DNA from 4 places in the Paenibacillus sp. MER 99-2 genome. Region 4 is predicted to be linked to each of the others. Evidence: riboswitches for the same ligand, from Rfam matches in the RefSeq annotation. Region 4 holds a riboswitch; each other region holds the start of a gene.
The links. A riboswitch is a leader RNA that binds a small molecule or an ion and turns the genes downstream of it on or off. The one in region 4 is predicted to bind cyclic di-AMP.

Region 1 (5,302 bases), on a different contig from region 4:
AGAAGCCATACGTTCAGCTACTTCCTTCTGAATCATGACCACGATGCTGTCCACGGGCAGCTTTTCTTCCAGTAGCTTCATCATGATCGGCGTTGTCACATAGTAAGGCAAGTTCGCAACAACGCTGACTTTGTCCACTTGACCAAAATCCGTTCGGAATAACTCCTCCAGATCCAGCTTCAATACATCGCCATGATGAACCCGTACATTGGGATAAGGCTCCATCACTTCACCTAAGATCGGCAAGAGCCGCTGATCAATCTCTACTGCCGTTACAGGACCTGCAACCCTAGCAAGCCGCTCCGTTAGTGCTCCGATTCCTGGCCCTATCTCAAGTGCACCTTTGGACTCGTCCAAATCTGCAGCGTTAACAATCTTGTTCAATATATTTTGATCAATTAAGAAGTTCTGTCCTAGACTCTTCTTAAATGAAAATCCATGCTTCTGGATAATCTCTTTGGTTCGCTTGGGTGTTGCAATCTCCAACGTCTCTTCCATACCCTTCATTTACTTCACAATCCTTCACATTCGATTTGCGATAATGCGGCAGAGAATTCTTCTCGGGTGATCTGAAACACACTTAGCCGCTTGTGAAACTGCTTCCCGTTACAATATCCGATGCCGAGTATATTCCCCATCTCCATGCGACGTGCGGCAGCCTGGGGATGCACAATGAGTCCAGCAGCGATCAGATCCTCCCAATCAATCAGACTCGGTGCTCCTTCATAGGACGTATGCACACGTGCTAAGGCATGGCGAATAGCTTCTGGCGAAGCGTTCTCGACCCCGATATCTCCTTTGCGCGTTGCGTCAGCCTCAGGAATGAAGGCGTGCTTACAACCTGGTACCTTATTGGCAATAATTTTCCGTATCCGCTCGCCAGCATGATCTGGATCGGTCAGGACAATGACACCTCTTCGCTCCTGAGCAAGTGCAATGCGCTTTAGAATCCGCTGATTAATGGCTGAGCCGCCTGTTTCAATGGTATCCGCCTGAACGGCGCGCCTTATCGCCACCGTATCGTCACGTCCTTCAACCACGATCACTTCTTTTATCATGTTCCAATTCTTCCTTTCTAACGCAAAAAGAAGAGGAATATCCCTCTTCTCTGGCAAACGGCGGGCGAGACTGAATTCAGACCCTCCCGCCGCATATTCCGCATGAATCATTCATGCCTTATATTTTATAGCATTCCCATTTCAAAGTAAAACGATTTTAGTTTGCTTCCGGCTTCACCGGACCGATCACATAGACCGTTTTACCTTTTTTACGTCCGAAGTTAATGGCATGCTTCACACTGTCATAATATACGTCAATCTTATTACCTTTAATAGCTCCGCCCGTATCTTCGGCACGACGGAAGCCAAGACCTTCAATGTATACCCACCATCCGATGGGAATGACTTTCGGATCCACCGCAATAGTGCGACCTTCTGTTACCCGAGTACCGGAGGCTGTTTTGGTGCCAATGCCAGGCTCTTCAGAAGAATATGCCGTCATAGACACATTTTTGAGGACTTTAGAATACTTAAAAGAAGTACCTGAAACGGTAATAACTTTGCTGCCCGAGGCAGAAGATTTATCCGAGTTCGATGATGCCGTTTTTGTTGCTGTTTTTGTCTTCGAAGTGCTAGCCGATACCGTCTGGATCTCAGGCTCCTTCACGACAGGTGCAGGTTTAGCTTTGGTTCCGACAGCGATGACCTTATCTACGCGATTGGTCGATACCGACTTGCCTACCATTTTCTTGGAGACTAATTCTCCATCTTGGAACACTTTCTCAATATGTTGTACGAGTGTACCTTCTTTACCACTCACGATGACGCGGTTGTCACCTTTGTACAAGCTAGGGTCAGCCGTTTTGATGACTTTGAATGCGATGGGCTGCTCCACATCAACTGTACGCTTTGTTACACGCACTACACGGATTTTCATATCCTCTTTGATTGAAGTTCCAAGTGCAGGGTAAACTTTATCATCGCTTGCAATTTCAATACCCGACTTTTGAATTACCTCTTCTACCGATGCATCGGTTGTATACAGAGTCTTGGTGTCTCCGTCTGCCGTAATATTTACTGGAACGGCCCGCTCAATAACGATGCGGTCTCCATCTGCAATCGCCCCATTCAAGGGCATGGATACCTGATCGTGAGGGCTGACTGTGATTGACTGCTCCTCTAACAATTCTTGAAGCATTCCTGTACGAGTCTCTACCGCCTGAGCTTTGCCATCGATAACCAGCGAAATTTGTTTCCCGGCCTGACCATAAACGACTAACAAGATCATGATTGTAAGCGCAATTGAGAATATCGCGATCAATGCCATTTGACGCATGTTCTCATGCTTCCACCGTAACGCGAAAGACTTACTGGATGATCGTGACTCATGGGTCTCTTCTGTTTGGAATGTGCCCACTTCTCCGTCCTCCTTCATAGCCTCGCCGTCTAGAGTAATGCATGATGTCTTTGACGCGACTATACCTGATTTTCTACAGAACACGGGTTAGACCAACCTAGCCGGTTCTGCACCATGAATCAATCTTCGCAACATGATGTCATCCTCCTGAATACTTACCGTATGATGACAGTATTTCTTTTATTCAAAAACAAAAAAAGCCAAAGAAAGAGTGTAAGAGGACTCTTTCGTGGCTTCCGAATGATTTTGAATATCGGAAATTCATGCACGAGGTTGCCTCTCTTTTTCCGCTTGCGAGGTTAGCTGTCGGGTTCGGGCGAAAGAGAGCCGCCCTATCTCCGGTCACCCGCTCATGGCGGACGCCCTTGAATTCACCCCGAGACCCAAAGAAGAAATCAAATAGTGGCTTCGCAGATCATTCCGCTGCTTTTAGGTCAGCGAACGATGCGCACCGGCTATATTCACCGATGTTTAAGCCCTATTGGTTCCCCCGCTCTCCGATAACGGAGACTCAGCGAGATTGATTCATGAAAGTAATGTTGTTCATCGGAAAGTGTCCCTTTGTTCATCCCCCGAACATCTGTCCAATTTTCCGCACAACAATTCACTGAAAAGATGATATCCTGTTTCGATGCATGTTGTAAAGCGTTGTTCAAGTACGTTTTTCTAAATATTTGGTTAAAATATTGTAATATTCTTGATTTATTTGGATCAAAAAGCAAATTACCTCCGTCTAGCTCACTTTTTCATCCCATTTGCTCCATTTTTTAACGAATACCAAATCGTTCCATGGCATTTTTGGTGGTTATTGCGGCAATTTCCTCTAGCGAAATGCCTTTAATTTCCGCAGCTGCTTCTGCAACCAGACGTACATGCGCTGTCTCATTTCGTTTACCACGAAATGGATGTGGAGTCAGATAAGGAGCATCTGTTTCAAGGAAAAATCGATCCATCGGAACCTTCTCCAGTACCTCTTTGGGTTGCTTCGCATTTTTGAACGTAATTGGCCCTCCGAATGAGAGGTGAAATCCTAGATCAAGACATAGTTTCGCGGTTTCCCAGCTACCTGAGAAGGAGTGCATTACTCCGCCAACGTCTCCAGCCTTTTCTTCTCGCAAAATTTTTACAATGTCCTCATGTGCATCCCGATTATGAATGACGATGGGCATGTTCAACTCACGAGCTAGTCCAATCTGCTGTCGAAGCACACGCTGCTGTACATCCTTTGGTGACGTATCCCAATGATAATCTAAACCAATCTCGCCAATCGCCACGACTTTTTCATGCTTGCATAAAGATGCAATCCATTCCAAGTCACCTTCTTGCATCGTGATTGCATCCACCGGATGCCACCCAACAGCTGCGTAAATAAAGTCATATGTCTCGGCTAATTTCATAGTGGATGGAATTGTTTCTCGGTTAAAACCGACATTAATCATGCGGCTAATCCCTGCATCAACAGCCCGCTTGATCATAGCTTCACGATCCTCGTCGAATTGGGGCGCATCTAGATGGGTATGGGTGTCGAATAACATCATGTTTCGTTCTCCCTTTCTGTCGAATCAGAATAAATTGAATAGTCTATTCACGCTTATGCACGTGCAATCATATCTGATTAAATTTTTTTTAAAAAGTGAATTTTTCAGTTAGATAAAATGGGCTTATAAAGGTTTTTTTAAACGATTTGACCCTAACTACCTACAATATGTGGATTGAATTAGCGACAACATACTCTATATGTAGATCTGTTTAGGGAAATATAATTTTATAAAAAAACCTAAGATTACAAAATTATGTCGATCTACATATCCTCTCCATTAAAGCAGATTACTGTATCATGAGAACATCTCAGGTTAGAAATGCTTTTTAGCATAGCTACTTTGGCATAAAGCCGCACCACCCAAATCATGAGAAGTAGGGGCGCAAATGAGATGGCAACTCATGAAGAATGGCATCAACCTTGTTCTGTGGGTAGTATAGATGATGCTTTCCACGATGAATGCCACTGATTGAACGGACAATATCGGAAACCTCTGATAGCTCGTGCAGCTGGTCCTGCCGATCAAGCAACAAGATTTGCTTATCCGTCGATTCATTCGGACGAAACACATCATACGGAAGATCGGTCGGAAAATCAATTTCTAGATCATACTCAGGATTTAATCCTGCCTTGGCGAAAGCTTCTCGCATCTCTTCAATCGTCTCTACATCGATCTGTTCTACCTCTACATACTTATATAATCTGCGATCCATAAATCGTTCGCAGAGCTCACTTAGAACAGCATCGTCTTCTTTGCGCCATTGCATGAATGCCGTTTGGATCAATGCTTCGTCCAGTTGCAGATATTCATGAACAGCAAGTTCACCTTCAAACAACTGGGGCAAAGGATCAATCATGAAACGGAAATTAAATCCCTGCTTCACCAGCGTTTTAGCTCGTTTAAAAATTTGACGCAATATAATCTCAGAACTGCGGGTAACTGGATGGAAGTAGATCTGCCAATACATCTGGTACCTAGACATCAAGTAATCCTCCACAGCATGCATACCCGACTCCTTGACCACGATTCGTCCGTGGTAGGGACGGAGCATACGCAAAATCCGATCAAGGTCAATCGTACCATAGTTAACACCTGTGAAATACGCATCGCGAAGTAAGTAATCCATGCGATCAGCATCAAGTGGACTTGTAATCAAATTGACCACAATAGGTTTTTCGTACGTTTTTTGTATCACCGATGCAACCTTCTCTGGAAAATCTGGCGCATACCGTCTTAAGATGGCCCCTACCTCGGTATCGCCCATAATGATGCGGCAAGTCCAATCTTCATGATTCATATCAAATGCTTCTTCAATGGAGTGAGAGAATGGGCCATGTCCCAAATCA
Region 2 (5,302 bases), 700 kb from region 4:
TACCATCATTCCATAGGCATAATCGAATCGCTCAGGAGAAAGGATAGTTACAGTGAAGGAATTAGGAACTATCTCTGAGAGGGCGTGCAATGATATGACATTGATGAATGAGAAGGTTCATGCGTATAAAGATCAGATTGGTGAATTGAGCGATGTGTTACCAGGAGTGGTGAAGTCTTACCATGAGTTTACCGGAGAATGTTTTCAACCTGGAGTCATTGATGCCAAGACAAAACAATTAATTGCCTTGGGCATTGGCTTATTTGCCAATAACGAAGTGTGCACCTTCTATCACGTGGAGGAAGCTCGTGCAAAGGGCGCTACCGATCAGGAGATTATGGAGACTATAGCTGTTGCAGGAGCCGTAGGCGGTGGACATGCACTGTCTCAGGGTGCAATGCGCGTACAGAAGGCACTGCACTAGTGAAATGAGGTAATTAAATGTATCAAGGTCATGTGCTTGTTAATAGAGCACATGACCTTGTTTTTTTAAAGTTCATCTTTACTTTCTTTACTATTTGATTTCTTATTGTACTTGTCTACATCAGCAAATTGTTCCATGATGGAGTATTTGGCGGTATAGTCTATTGTGGAGTAACGTTCAGGAGAATATTTAATCGTTGAGCGATCATTTTCCCAAAGGTAAACAAGGGAGTTTGCATATGTTTCACTCTTAGGATCACCATATTTACTTGTGAGCTCTGCCAGAAGTTCGTCCGAATCTTTGCTACTTAACATGCCGAAATCATAAGAAGCTTCATGAAGTAAAAAGTCATCTAATGGATATTCATCTGCTGCATTTTGCATTTCTTCCATGCGCTGATCCATTAGCTTGCGTATTTCGTCTTTTCTTGCTTCTGTTGTATTAGGGTTATCTAATTCCTCAAATAATATCTTACTTTCTTCCATTAGTCCCATAATGCTATCGTTATCCAATAAATCAATAAAAACGTATGTAGCATCTGCTTTCTTTCCAAGAACAATCAGATTAGAGTATTCAATGCTTTTCTCATGCTCATCATGTATTTCTTCTTCATAACCAGCGTTACCGTTCTTTTTCTCCATTGAGATAACTTTGTCGAGTTTAGTACCCCAAGAAACATCTCTGAAATCTTTCTTGCTCTCACTACTACAACCTAGACCTGTTAAAACTAAAATAATAACACATAACGCGATCATCAACTTCTTCATTTATTATTTAGGCTCCTTTCTGTTCCCTGTACATTTTACATGGTTCAGAAAAACAACTGAAGACAAAAAATGGATAAAAAAAGGGACAGCCAGAGGCTGTTCCCTATCTTTTTTTATGCTATTATATTTTTCCGATCATTTTATTATACATAAACTGCCCAGTTACCCGGCGGGCTGTGACATAACGGTCTTTGAAGTAAGGGTTGGACAATTTGGTGATGCTGACCCCTTTGCTGCTTGAAGCATGTGCGAATTGGCCGTCACCGATATAAACGCCTGTGTGTGAAACGCCATTGCCCATTGTGTTGAAGAAAACAAGATCTCCTGTGCGAAGGTTCGCTTTGGATACTGGTGTTCCTGCTTTGGCTTGCTGCTGGGAAGTGCGAGGTAAATCGATGCTATATTTATCAAAGAGATATCTCATGAATCCAGAACAATCGAAGCCGGCCATGGTTGTACCGCCCCATTTGTACGGAATGCCTGTCATGTTATTAACAACTGTATTGATTGTGCTTGCCTCTGTACTTGTTGCACCTGAAGTAAATAGTACTGCTGCTCCAAAAATGGAGATGATAAGTTTTTTCAAAATCAATGTTCTCCCTTCGTTGCCTACGGAGTTAGCTAAGGGTTCGGTAGAAGGTTCCCTATATTTCCTATGTATAAGAATAATTCACCCAAAATGGTTCCCCCGTTTTCAAACATGAAACTCGGCAATTGAATAATTAAGTTTTTGTAACCTTTTGAAACTATATTGCATATATGCGTAAATGTCAAACCCTTCTTAATACCTTCTTTATCGCCCAATGTTAACGGAACTATCGATTTTTATGAAGAAGAAACACGAAATAAAGATGCAACTGATTACAAAAAAGTAATATGTGTTTCAAATCCAAACGGGGTTGTATATCATTCGAACTTTGTCATGTGCAGTTTGAACTATTCTCATAGATACAATAATCGAGGAATGTTACAAGATGTTGCATTAATTGACAAAGATATTTTTTTTGCATAAGATCGTTCTATCCAATCCACATATTGGATAAAAATATAGTAGTTATATTTTAATTCAAATTAAGGTGGTGGTGGATGGTCGTGTAATTAGAAGGTGAGAAGTAAGTAGAATGATGGAAAATGAATGATTCTAATTATAGGGAGTGTGTAATCATTTTGAGTACAAAAACAAAGTTAGTCACATTAGTGTTGGCGTTTTCGATGGTATTTTCTGCGGTAGGTATGGTAATCCAACCCGTTAACACTGTATCTGCTGCTGATGCTTCAGGAACGACAGCAAGTATATCTGATATCTTGAAGAACCAACAAGCGGACGGTGGCTGGAGAAAAGAATATAAGCAAACAACGGGTGAGTGGGCGAAATCTACAATCGATAATAAAGCTACATACTCAGAAATTAGAAGATTAGCCAAAGAGTTTAAAAAGACAAACGACCCACGTTATTCTGCTGCGGCGATTAAAGGCATTAATTTTTTGCTGAATATGCAGTATTCCAATGGTGGATGGCCTCAAGTTTATCAAAGTTCCGGTTATCATAAACATATCACTTATAATGATGATGCAATGATTAATGTAATGTACATGCTGGATGAAGTAGCGACACGCAAAGGTGACTTCTCGTTTATCGACAGCAATCTAGCTAATCGTAGTAAAAATGCGGTTGCTAAAGGTGTAGATGCTATTTTGAACACTCAGGTAGTTTCAGGTGGCAAGCTGACAGCGTGGGGACAACAACATGATTCCAGCACACTCAAGCCTGCAGGTGCAAGAATCTATGAAGTGCCATCATTAACTGCTGGAGAGAGTGTAACAATTGTCAAATTCCTGAAAACGAGACCTTCCAACGCCAAAATTACTGCATCCATCAAGGGAGCAGAAGCTTGGTTTAACAAGGTGAAAATTACAGGTTACAGGTATGAGAGAGCTAATGGAGACAGCAAAATCATCGCTGACTCCAAAGCTGCACCGATCTGGGCTCGTTTCTATGAAGTCGGAACGGATAAACCGATCTTTATCGGTCGTGACGGTATCGTAAAATATAAATTAAGCGATATTGACAAAGAAAGAAGAGGCGGTTATGCATGGTATGGCAACTGGCCATCCAAGCTGTAACTTGCTTTAACTTCTAAACGGGCACGAATTAGTGCTGAGATCCCAATCACGAGAAGCCCGATCCGGAGTGGAATATCTGGACCGGGCTTCTTTATGAGCATTTCATGTTGACATGTAAGTGCTTGCGTGATATATTATTTTTTGTCGCCGAGATACATAGTCACGGAGATCATCATATGCGGTCGTGGCGGAATTGGCAGACGCGCACGGTTCAGGTCCGTGTGGGCTAACCCCCCGTGGAGGTTCGAGTCCTCTCGACCGCATCGAATAAAAAGGTTCCCTGTTAGACATTCGTCTAGCGGGGAACCTTTTTTTATTTTTTATTTACGGACTGATATGCTCTCACAGCTTGTCCATTCATTATCGCTTCCAACAACCATCGATCAAAATGGAGGGTTGGGCAATTTTTTGCCACATAAGTTGATCCAAACCCGTATTATGATGCCGTAACTGTAATATTATCGATATTTGGCCCCTCGGTGCCTGTCGTTACGATTTTTATGGTATTCGAGCCTGAATTCATGGGTACTTGAATGGTTTTCTCACCCCACGTAGACCAGCTTCCCGTTGCTGAAAAGGGGGTATTGCTGATCACTTTTGTGCCGTTTACGAACACATCAAGGTTACGTGTACCACTTTCTAACGCATAACGAAACTTTACGTTTTTGGTGCCACTTGTAGCATTATTGATGTTACTCCATTCAATGGCAGAATTCGTCAATGCGTTGAAATTAACATAGCCAGAGCCTGTGTAACCAGGGTAGATTGTTTCAATTAGAGCATCAGTTAGCGTAGTTCCCGTTTCAGCTTCATACGTTGTGCCACTTGTGTTACCACTACCTGATCCGGTGATATCCGCTACAAATGTGGTTACACTTTGGGCAGGAAGCTGTGCAGTAAATGCACCATTAGACACATTGATCGGTGCTCCGCTAGCCAGGTTACGGCTGCTATCCGTTACCCATGAGGATACAGTAGACGCGTTACCATTTTGCAGGACAAATCGCTGACTGGTCGCAGAGGTTCCTTTGTTAATCGCTACAACGACGACCTTGTTATCTCCTTTGTAAGCAGATACAAACGTATTGGTATCCGGGTTTTTCGTTGCATCCACTCGCAGATAGCCTGGACGTACAAATTTGGAGAAATGAGCCATATTATAACCGCGTTTGCTAATCGTGCCATCCTCTTTCATCGGTCCGTACTGTCTACGGATGTACCACCATACATATGCTTGAAAATCTGCCTCTACCATTGCATTGTGCATGTGATGGGAGACTTCCAATGCTTCTGGCCAGCGGTCAGCAGAATTGTTATCACTGTTTGGATAATAAACTTCCGTCATCCACAGTTCTTTGCCGGCACCTTTTTGCTTGAAGAGAGGGTATGCAAAATTATTGACTTGAGTACCATATAAATGCGCTCCTAGAATGTCCATATTAGCAAGCGCTTGTGGATCATTCAGGATTGGGTCAGATATGTTTTTTAGGTATTGAAAGGACTCTGGAGCCATGACTTTGGTGTTCTGGATCGATCCTGCATTTTCTTTCATGAAACGAAGGATCTCCTGTGGTGTCCACCAGGTCCAATCATGCGCGTAATCCGGTTCATTTTGTACCGAGATCGCATACAGGTTGACACCATTGTCTCTCATGTACGTAACAAAGTCATTCAGATGCTGAGCGTACGCAGCATATTTGTCATATCTCAGACGTTTAGCATTGGTGTCGCCATTCCGGTTGAACGTCTCGACCATATCACTTGGCGGATTCCAAGGAGAGGCAAATACTAGAGCGCCTTGCTCTATTGCTCTTTTGGCGGTATCTATTTCTCTCGACCAATTACTTCGATTCGGATCGACACTGATCCTCAGAATGGAGAAGCCCAATTGATTTTGCCCGTTGCCAAAGGCTGTGTCACGTTGAGCAGGTGTCAAGTCACCGATCCAAACCGGGTGATTAATTCCTCCAAAGCCCTTGATGAGCTG
Region 3 (5,302 bases), on a different contig from region 4:
CTTCGGTATCTATAGCGTACGCATTCGAGTACCGGAATCATACAAGGTAGCCGCAACAGGATTTCCAACGCAGCAAGCGGTTGTGAAGAATAAAGAAAAAATCTATCAATTCTATGCCGACGATGTCCATGATTTTGCATGGGCGGCCTCACCTCATTTTGTTTATGCCGAGGAGCCTTTCTCTGCACCCAATGTTCCTGGAGTAAGGATCAAACTGTATCTTGACCCAGCACACCAGGATCTAAAAGAACGTTACTTCTATGCTGCTAAGGCAGCTTTGGCGAATTACAGCAAATGGTTTGGCACTTATCCATACTCCACACTCTCAATCGTCGTTCCTCCGAAAACCGGAAATGGTGCAGGCGGCATGGAGTACCCAACGTTGGTGACTGCCTTCGGGGCGGATGATACGACACCCGGTTATGATCTGGAACGAACCGTCGTGCATGAGATTGGTCATCAGTATTTCTATGGTATGCTCGCCAGCAATGAATTCGAGGAGGCTTGGCTCGACGAGGGATTCACCTCTTATGCAGAGGATAAATTAATGGAGCAAGAATATGGCCTAATCCCTAACTTACCTGTTCAAGCAGGCTTGATCACGTCTCCCGCCCCACTGACACAGGAAGCATGGAAATTTGATTCACAGAACCATTATGCAGCAAATGTCTATACACGAGGTAAGCTTGTCTTGCTCGGTATCGAACAACAAGTCGGCTCCAAAACAATGGAACGCATTCTCTCTACCTATGTGAAGAAGTACCGTTTCAAACATCCCACTTCAGCAGATTTCCAAAAGGTCGTGGAACAAGTTACTCGCACTTCATGGTCTACGTACTTTGATCAATATGTATATGGCGATGGGATGGCAAACTTCGCTGTAGAGAAAATCAGCGTAACTCCGATTCAGAAGGGTGATCAAGAGGTGTATGAATCCTCTGTGACCATTCAGAAAAAGGGAAGCAATTATATGAAGGTTCCTGTTCGAATTGTGTTCGAGGATGGGCATATCGTGAACAAGGAATGGAACGGAAACGAGGATCGAGTCACCTATAAGCTTACCTATACTTCTCCGGTTTCTTGGGCCATGACCGACCCTCTATACACTGTGGTACTAGAGAACCGTCATATGGACAATTTCCTAAAAGCCAAATTGGACGAACCAACTAAATTCCGCTGGAGTTTTAGCACGACCAAGCTTATAGAAGCTATTTTCGGAAGTCTGTCATGGTGAGGTGGAGACAGTGAAAGCAAAAATACGTGAAGGCTGGTTTCTCGTCCGTCAGCACATGTTCATAGCCGCACTACTATTCATCTATCAATTAGTATGGGGATACTTTATCTATCGGTTAGTGCAGTCCGCAGTAGTCCCGCTGCTGCTTCGGTATCCTGTCACGGATGCTGGAGAGCTCAGTACGCTGCTGTTCAAAATGGAGAGCCAACTGAGTCTCTCTACTCATCCTGAGGTTCATCGGTATCTATGGATTCTTGGAGCCATGCTGCTGCTACGCATGCTGATTACTCCCCTCATTCAAGCAGGGCTGTTGTATTCATTACAGCATTTTAATCAATCTGAGGAACGAACTCCTTTTGTCCGTGGCATCAAAGTGTTGTGGAAACCGATGTTACTGTTGCACTTCATAAGAACGTTGCTGATGCTGTTACCCGCCTACTGGCTTGTGCCAAAACTGTACGCCATTCTAATGAATGGATTCCATTCATTACAACTGTTACTGCCTGGCATTCCATATGTCGCCCTGTGGATCGTGTACGGCTGGATTATTCACCATGTGATGTTATACATGCAGTTCGGTGCATCAGCTCCAGATGGCGAAGGCCGGGCACACGGTATATTATACGCTCTATGGATCGCACTTCGTCATATCGTGTCTGTAATTGGCATCGCTGTGCTTCTGGGAGGGCTGCATCTGCTTCTCTTCGGTGCCTTTACTTCAGCATCATGGTTCTTAACAGGCCTCGCTGGCCTTATATTACAGCAAACGTATCCGCTGGCTCGCTGTCTCATGTCTCTATGGAAGATATGTGCTCATTTCCGCTTATGGCAGTCCAAGTCGACTAGAGGTTGATTCAAACAGGTTAAAATTTGTTACCATCTCCATGTCACATAAACGCGATGATAGCGCTTCACAAAAGCAAACCTCAACCTTTCCCCGTCAAAGGTCGAGGTTTTTTTTGCTAATTTTACTGCTAAACGTTGCCAAAGCAGTGTTCCTCTGTTACAATAATCGCAGTGAGTTTTTAGTAACAACTTTGTAATCTTTACCTTCATATTTGTAACTACTTAAAATTTAATCGTCATTTCTTGATTTCACAGGTGCACAACTAGCATAGCCAAATTCCTAGCACCTGGGAAGCGGGGGAACCAGTTATGGGTGAATTGATCTTGCTACAGAGGGATCATAGGGGACCTTCAACCGAATCCTTAAGCTAACCTCGCAGGCATTGGAAGGGGTATATCTCTTGTTCAAGAAGAAACTAACCGCAGCTGTACTTAGCCTCACATTTGCATTATCACTTGGAGCTGGCAGCGCATTCGCAGATTCAAAAATGGATGAAGTAATCGACTCAGCAATGGGAACTACATACAAAAGCGGAGGAACAACGCTTAACGGCTTTGACTGCTCTGGATTTACACGGTATGTATTCGACAAGCTTGGCATTGATTTGGCTCGCCAATCAAGCTCCCAATTCGAAATGGGTGACTCTGTGTCCCGTTCAGAAATGAGACCTGGCGATCTGGTATTCTTTAATACTTCAGGCAGTGGAATTTCACACGTAGGTATTTTCGTTGGAGAAGGTAAGTTCGCACACTCTTCTTCTTCCAAAGGCGTTACGATCAGCGCATTGAGCGAAAACTACTGGGCTAACCGTTATGTTGGCGCTAAACGTATTATGAGCACGGACGCATATGAAACACTCGCACGTGACTAAGGACAAGCTGAGCAACATCATACTGTAACCAAGCATAACAGAACCGCCCGATCCATTCTCCGCAGGAATGTATCCGGCGGTTTTTTTGTGCTTTCTCGTCCGTGCCCTTAAGATGTTTTTACCCATCCTATTGTAATATAAACGTAATAAACCAATCTTTTGTTTCAATTTTTTTCTATTTTACGAAGACTTGCCAAAACGACACCACGTTCTGTAGAGTAGCGTTAGGAATATCTATACATTTACACATGATCTGTAGGATCGATTCATCACCTTTTAGGAGCTTGTCCGTTTTGAAGAGGTACCTGGTACCTATCCTACAAATGAGAGGAGCGTGCAGGAAGTATGGACGAAGCTTCTGTGACGTTTCACGTTAAACCTATGGAAGAGGAACACGCACAGCAGATATGCAGTTGGCATTACGACCCGCCTTATAATATTTATAGCTGGCTTCCTTGGGAGCAGATGAAGGCACTTGAAGTCGAATTTGGGGATGTGCAGCTACGGAAAGATCAATATGCTGTCATTTTTGACAAGCATGATGAGATTTGTGGATTCGCACAGTTCTTTCCACTTGTGGGTGTTACCCGAATTGGGCTGGGTATGCATCCCGAACGATGCGGTCATGGACAAGGCGTGGATTTTGTGTCTGCGATTGTACAGGAAGCGATCCGAAGGAATCCTTCAAATGAAATTGATTTAGAAGTTCTCACCTGGAATACCCGAGCCATTCGGGTTTATGAAAAGGTCGGTTTTATCACCCAAGATACATATGAACGCCAAACCCCTACCGGTTTGCAGCCTTTTTATTGTATGGTGTATGCAGGAGCTCATTAACTTACAGGACCATTAGGAGTTAAGGACATTCCCGGTTTCATATGATAAGTTTCAAAAAATTACCACAAAATGCTATGATGTCGTGGATAGTTCCGTTATAATGATATGGACAGTTTCAGTTAGATGATCTTTCATTCTGGAGGGGACATAAGGGATGCACAAATGGATCATGAGCGGGGTATTTTTTGCAGCGTGCGCGTTAGCTATTATTTTAATGTTTACGCTTCCAGGAAAAGAAGAGGTTGCTCAAGAAGCTAAACCAACTATGCCGGAAGTCACAATGGATGCCGGACAGGCTGAAGCACTGGTAAAAGCCAATTGTATCTCCTGTCATGGGGATCAGCTTCAAGGGGGCGTAGGCCCGGCTCTTGCGAACATCGGAAGTCAGGATGACGTCGAGAAGATCTACTCCACGATCGTCAAAGGTAAAGGCGGCATGCCTGCGTTCAAGGATCGACTGCAAGATGAAGAGATTGCCAACATTGCGATGTGGCTCGCCGAGAAAAAGTAACAGGTGAACGAAGAGGCTATTACCTCCTTACCAGGGGTAACAGCCTCTTCTCTGTATTTGCACACATGGATGATGTACTCAGTTGCTCGTTGCCTGCTGCGCAAGAAATGCTTCTACTTCATCTGCAGACGGCATTCCGGACTGGGCACCCAGCTTCGTCACGGATAGCGCGCCCGCGCCCATAGCGAAGCTGACTGCCGCGTCAAGCGTCTCGCCGCGCGCGAGGGCTACCGCCAGCGCGCCGTTGAAGCAGTCGCCAGCGCCGGTCGTATCGACGGCGCTTACGGCGTAGCCGGGCGCACGGCACGCGCCGGCACGCCCTGCTTGTACGCGGCCACCAGGCGCTGCCGCGTACACAGCCCCCTCGGGGCCGAGCGTCGTAACGACGGCGGCCCCGAGGGATGCGGCGAGCTCTGCGACCGCCGCATCCAGGTCTTCCGGCCGGAGATGATCCCGGCCGGTAAGCACGGCGAGCTCGCTGCGGTTCGGCGTGACGACGTCAACGCACCGCAGGAGCTCCTGGGGCAGACCCGGCACCGCGGGAGCCGGGTTGAGCACCACCAGTGCGCTGCCTTCTGCCGCTAGTGTAGCGGCGCGGGTGACCGCTGGCAGCGGGATCTCTAGCTGCAGCAGCACCGCTGCGGCTGCAGTCAGGCTTTTCACCGTATTCGCCTCTTCCAGCATCTCCGGTACTACCTTCCCATTCGCCCCTGGGATAACAATAATGCGGTTATCTCCATTGGAGAGCCAGATCGAGGCCGTACCCGTCGCTGTATCATCCATGACATGAACCTGTGATGCATCTACCCCGCTCTCATGCAAGCTACGAAGCAGGCGTTCACCAAACACATCTGTGCCTACAGCTCCAATCATCGTTGTCTGCCCACCTAGACGAGCGGAGGCCACTGCCTGATTAGCCCCTTTGCCACCAGCAAGATAGTGCAGCTCTTCCCCACTGACCGTTTCTCCCTCTTCTGGAATCGTATCCGTTTTGACGACAAG
Region 4 (5,302 bases):
GTTCTTATGTCAAAATAAGCTCTTGAGTGCAAAAAAAAGCCACCAACTGGAAAATTCCTGCTTAGCGCTGGGGTCTCCGGTTAGGTGGCAGTTGGTTGTTCAATTTATTTCAATAATTTCTCGATGTCAGCTTCAATCTGATCAGGGGTGGTTTTGGGTGCGTAACGCTTCACGACACGTCCTTCCTGATCCACGAGGAATTTAGTGAAATTCCATTTGATTGCTTTGGAGCCGAGTAGGCCTGGAGCTTCTTTGGTGAGATGTTGGAATAGGGGGTGAGCGTTTGACCCGTTGACATCGATCTTCTCGAACATAGGAAAGCTTACACCATAGTTCATTTGGCAGAACTCAGCAATATCATCGGATGAACCCTTTTCCTGTGCAAACTGATTGCTCGGGAATCCGAGGACTTCAAAATTGCGGTCTTTGAATTTATTGTACAGCTCTTGCAGTCCTTCGAATTGTGGTGTCAATCCACACTTACTAGCAGTATTCACAATAAGCAGCACTTTGTTCCGGTATTGAGACATTTCTTGTTCTTGGCCTCGAAGGGTATTAACTTTGTATTCATAAACGGTCATGAAAATCGCCTCCAGTATCAAAATAAATGATTCCTTTTTCGTATATACCTATTATATTGGTTACAATTAAATAATGCAAAACTAATATTGGATAATTATAGTTCTGGTGCATTTAGGAGCTTGAATCGCTCTCCATAGGGCCGAATAGGTAGGTGATTTCTGTGATCACGAGAATTAGAGAGTTTCAAGGAGATGGATGAAGCAAACATATGTTGTAAGCGATATCATTGGGTTGAAACGGCATAAATCCGTCGATTCGGTGATCTGTGTACACTTTACATCAACATGACCTCGGTGTATGATTCATATCGTAATTTCTAATTTAATTTCTATTGTACATGAAAAAACGAAACAAACGATAATATCGATCTAATCAGTCATGATGTAAGAACGATGTTTTAATCGCTGAGTTTCCATTCATTCATGGGTGGAAAACGGGGGAACCAAAAGGATGCGCTGTTCTAGGGCAGTATGGATCCATGGGGTGAATTTTCCGGTAACAGCCGGAAATAGGGCGACTCTCGCGCCCGAATCCGTCAGCTAACCTCGTAAGCGTTAAAGGGAGAGGCAACAAGCCGTACGCTGGTTCATGGTGTTTTTGCCATGGATTCTTTAAGAAGCGTCCGGGAGGCCTTGGTCCCCCACGCTTCTTTTTTGTTGTCTTTTCACGCCAAGGGAGGAACGAATGATGGATAATGAGATGATTCTAGTGACTGCTCCGAATGAAGCGGGGCGTAAATTTATCAAACTGTTGATGTACAAAAAAATGCCGTTTGCCGTTCTGACCAACAGTGCAGGGGAAGAAAGGAAACTCCGGAAATTCGGGGTAGAGCATGTCATTCGCATGAATACAGCTGCGGCTGAAAAATGGTTTTTACCTCAGAGCAGTGTAGGTAATGTTTTTATTTTCGAGAATAGTCTGAACTTGACCTGTCGTTATTTGCAGATCTGTCGTTCGTGGACATCTAAGTCACTGTGTGTGATTACTGAACAGAGCCATCCAAAAGGAATTTATCGAGGCATGGGTGCCGATCGGATTGTCTATTCATTAAATGGAGAAGTGGGTTTCCTACTTAACGGTTGATGTTGCAACCGATAATTGCTCCCTTGTTAGGTGCCTGATATAATTGAAATATTAGATCATTAAACTTATGAACAAATGGTAAACGGAATTTTGAGGAGACTCATGCATGAAGTGGGTCTTCTTTTTTTATTGTTCAGGGGATGCAGCAAGAGTTTCCCGTAGCTGACAAGGAGGAATAGATGTGCCGGATGTACGTGGGTTAAGATGGTTGTTCTTCGATGTAGGAGATACGCTAGTAGACGAATGGGAGCCTGTAGACGATATTATCGGTCAGTTTGTGAGAGAAGCCTGTGCGCTTGGATATCCGGTGCAGATCGAGACTGTGCGGGAGATATTTGTCACCTGTTACCGAAACTATGAGGCGTGGCCAATGAAAGTGGCGATACGCACGTTGATTAGCGATGAACAGCATAGAGAGCAGATTCAGGCTAAATTGAAGTTTCGCAAAGAGCTTGAGCAGCCCTATGCGTGCGCAGGTTCAGTGCTCAAATCACTGTCACGGTATTATCGCATTGGCATCATTGCTAATCAGAGTCCGGGCACGGAGGAACGGTTAGAGCGTTATGGATTGCGTAAGTATGTGAATGTGCTTGCCTGCTCGGCTGAAGAAGGAGTGTCCAAGCCTGATCGTGAACTGTATGCGGTGGCATTGAAGCAGGCAGGGTGCAGGCCTGAGGAAGCGGTTATGATCGGAGATCGCATTGATAATGACATCGTTCCGGCGAAGAAGCTTGGAATGCTAACGATACGCATTTTACAGGGGTATGGACGGTTCCAGCCTGAGCTTGAAGATCAGGATCACCCGGATTGGACAATTGATAATCTAGAGCAGCTTCTTCCTTTACTTTTACCAGATCAAGATTAGGAGATATATACTCCAAAATACTCTTCGTTGCTGATGACCCTACTGGAGCATATAGTTCTGGAAAAGGATAAATAAGAGCCGACCCATTTCAAGTGAACATTTCACTTGCATGAGTCGGCTCTTTATTTACATTAGAACAGTGCTATGGTCTGAATAATGAGGTACACATTCAGGACAACGATGACTGCAGCGATGATCCATGACGTGATTTTTAACCAAAGTTTGTTCGCGAATGCACCCATACTCTTCTTGTCACTCGTAAACATGACCAGCGGAATAACCGCAAAAGGAAGCTGTAAGGAAAGTACAACTTGGCTTAGGATCAACAGTTCCTCTGTTCCGTGCTCTCCTGCAATAGCGGTAACAATGACGGCAGGAATGATTGCAATCAGGCGAGTGACCAGACGTCGCAACCATGCAGGGATTCGAATGTTAAGGAACCCTTCCATAACAATCTGTCCAGCGAGAGTACCGGTAAGTGTCGAGTTCTGACCAGATGCCAACAGGGCAACGCCGAAGAGAACACTTGCAACAGTGGTGCCAAGCAGAGGTGTGAGCAGATGGTAAGCATCTGCAATCTCGGCAACCTGTGTCATACCGGCACTGTGGAATACTGCCGCAGATACGATCAAGATCGCTGCGTTGATGAACAGCGCGAGTGTAAGTGCAATCGTAGAATCCATGGTTGTATAACGAATAGCTTCTTTTTTACCCTGTGGTGTCTGTTCAATCTGACGTGTCTGCACAATGGAGGAATGCAGATACAAGTTATGCGGCATGACAGTAGCTCCGATAATACCGATGGCGATGTAGAGCATGGCCGGATTCTGTAGGATTTCAGTGCTAGGTACAAAACCGTGAAGCACTCCGCCCATATCGGGTTTTGCCAAAAACAGATCAATACCGAAACAGAGGGCAATGGTTGCCATAAGCACAATTACAAGGGTTTCGAGCGCCCGGAAGCCTTTATTCTGTAATACTAAGATTAATAGTACATCCACAGCTGTAATAATAACGCCGTATAACATTGGAATGTTGAACAGCAGCTTCAAGGCAATAGCGGAACCAATAACTTCCGCGAGGTCAGTGGCTGCAATGGCAAGTTCGCAGAGTACCCAGAGCATGATGACCACTGGCATACTGAAGCGTTCACGACAGGCTTGAGCAAGATCGCGTCCTGTGACGATCCCGAGCTTACCCGCGAGCGATTGTAGCACAACAGCCATCAGATTCGAGATCAGAATAACGGACAGTAGTGTGTAACCAAACTGTGAACCACCTGCGATATCTGTTGCCCAGTTACCGGGATCCATATATCCGACAGCTACCAAGTAGCCTGGGCCAACAAAAGCGAGGAACTTTTTCCACCAAGCCGCGTTCTGAGGAACCTTCATGGAGTTGTGAGCTTCCCCAAGGGAAGGAGCCATTCCAGCCGTGGATAGCGATTCTCTGGAAGGGGCGTTGAACGGATTTCTTTTACTCATACAATAATCACCTGACTTTGAAATAATAATGAGACAACATGTGATATGTGATATATCTAAATTTTTATGTTTATTCTTACATTGTACTCCTTCAATAATTTTTGTCTAGTGCAACTTTTGTGTATCTACACAAAAATAAGCCGATGTCTTCATCATGCTCAACTGTATATTACCCATCGATTAGAAATTTCAGCCTTTGAGTGTTATTTGCATGAAAATAAGAAAGATGTAAAAGCTGAATATGAATCCAACATGCGTTTCAAAATGAGCCAGAAGTTTAAAATGAATTGTAGGCAGCAAAAAAACAAAGTGAAGGAGAGATTCTAATGGAAGCTTTATATACAGCAACAGCAACAGTTAAAGGTGGACGTACAGGCTCAGTAACTTCTTCGGACGGCGTACTTCAGCATGATCTGAAAATGCCTAAAGAACTGGGTGGCTCTGGCGGTGAGGGAACGAACCCTGAACAGCTCTTTGCAGCCGGATATGGAGCATGTTACGAGAGTGCACTAGCTAACGTGGCGCGCAAAGCAGGTGTGAAACTGGAGAATGTGGTTGTAACAAGTAATGTATCCATTGGTAAAGACCCTGCGGATGATGGATTTCAACTGTCTGTGCGTCTGGATGTAAGTATGCCAGGCGTTGATCATAGTCAAGCAGAGGATCTCGCTCGCAAAGCTCATGACTTCTGCCCTTACTCCAAAGCGACTCGTGGCAATATCGACGTTGTATTAAATGTAGTCTAACCAATACTTATAGGAAAAGACTTGATTTTAAATAGCAGGTATATCTGATATCGATCTGCTATATAGGACAAGCCCTGCTGGTAATCGGCAGGGCTTTCTATTTCAGTTTTGAGTAACCTCTCTAATTAAATTGGCTGATGGTGCAGGAGATTGTAGGGTCAGGAGCGTACTCTTTTACATAATTATTCTCTTATTTCATGTGAGCTATCCTAAAAAAAGGGGGAACGCAAAATGAGTATTGAAGAGATGATCGAACGGCGGTTTGTATGTTCGAAGTGCCGAGGAACCGATTGTGATATTAAGGAAGTGTCGATGTCGGGAGCAGGTTTAAGCAAAGTATTTGATATCCAACATAATCATTATTTGTTCATCACGTGTACTTCTTGCGGATATGTAGAGGTATTTGATCCGGATGTGCTCAAGGGAAAAAAACAAGGACAGGTAGGGACTATTCTGGATATTTTGTTTGGAGGATAAGATTACAAAAGGTTGATTGTACGGAAGTGTTCCGGATTATTCCAGTTCAGCCGTAGCTACTTGAG

Region 1: another riboswitch for cyclic di-AMP. It lies ahead of M3636_RS27700 (resuscitation-promoting factor); the one in region 4 lies ahead of M3636_RS11180 (hypothetical protein).
Region 2: another riboswitch for cyclic di-AMP. It lies ahead of M3636_RS14595 (C40 family peptidase); the one in region 4 lies ahead of M3636_RS11180 (hypothetical protein).
Region 3: another riboswitch for cyclic di-AMP. It lies ahead of M3636_RS28540 (C40 family peptidase); the one in region 4 lies ahead of M3636_RS11180 (hypothetical protein).

What each region holds. Positions count from the first base shown of each region.
Region 1 covers NZ_JAMAUZ010000013.1:50,839-56,140, forward strand. Annotated here, with positions in the region: gene rsmA (16S rRNA (adenine(1518)-N(6)/adenine(1519)-N(6))-dimethyltransferase RsmA) at 1-507, opposite strand, end outside; gene rnmV (ribonuclease M5) at 513-1,058, opposite strand; gene M3636_RS27700 (resuscitation-promoting factor) at 1,216-2,415, opposite strand; cyclic di-AMP (ydaO/yuaA leader) riboswitch at 2,688-2,942, opposite strand; gene M3636_RS27705 (TatD family hydrolase) at 3,183-3,953, opposite strand; gene M3636_RS27710 (HD domain-containing protein) at 4,321-5,302, opposite strand, start outside.
Region 2 covers NZ_JAMAUZ010000002.1:780,958-786,259, forward strand. Annotated here, with positions in the region: gene M3636_RS14585 (carboxymuconolactone decarboxylase family protein) at 95-424, shown strand; gene M3636_RS14590 (hypothetical protein) at 490-1,191, opposite strand; gene M3636_RS14595 (C40 family peptidase) at 1,313-1,777, opposite strand; cyclic di-AMP (ydaO/yuaA leader) riboswitch at 1,783-1,914, opposite strand; gene pelA (pectate lyase) at 2,359-3,315, shown strand; tRNA gene M3636_RS14605 (tRNA-Leu) at 3,494-3,578, shown strand; gene xynC (glucuronoarabinoxylan endo-1,4-beta-xylanase XynC) at 3,752-5,302, opposite strand, start outside.
Region 3 covers NZ_JAMAUZ010000016.1:27,072-32,373, forward strand. Annotated here, with positions in the region: gene M3636_RS28530 (M1 family metallopeptidase) at 1-1,234, shown strand, start outside; gene M3636_RS28535 (carbamoyl transferase) at 1,245-2,087, shown strand; cyclic di-AMP (ydaO/yuaA leader) riboswitch at 2,341-2,478, shown strand; gene M3636_RS28540 (C40 family peptidase) at 2,482-2,952, shown strand; gene M3636_RS28545 (GNAT family N-acetyltransferase) at 3,298-3,789, shown strand; gene M3636_RS28550 (c-type cytochrome) at 3,944-4,300, shown strand; gene rbsK (ribokinase) at 4,379-5,302, opposite strand, start outside.
Region 4 covers NZ_JAMAUZ010000002.1:85,629-90,930, forward strand. Annotated here, with positions in the region: gene M3636_RS11175 (glutathione peroxidase) at 105-581, opposite strand; cyclic di-AMP (ydaO/yuaA leader) riboswitch at 975-1,151, shown strand; gene M3636_RS11180 (hypothetical protein) at 1,267-1,665, shown strand; gene M3636_RS11185 (HAD family hydrolase) at 1,847-2,530, shown strand; gene M3636_RS11190 (Nramp family divalent metal transporter) at 2,662-3,957, opposite strand; gene M3636_RS11195 (organic hydroperoxide resistance protein) at 4,341-4,760, shown strand; gene M3636_RS11200 (zinc ribbon domain-containing protein) at 4,992-5,237, shown strand.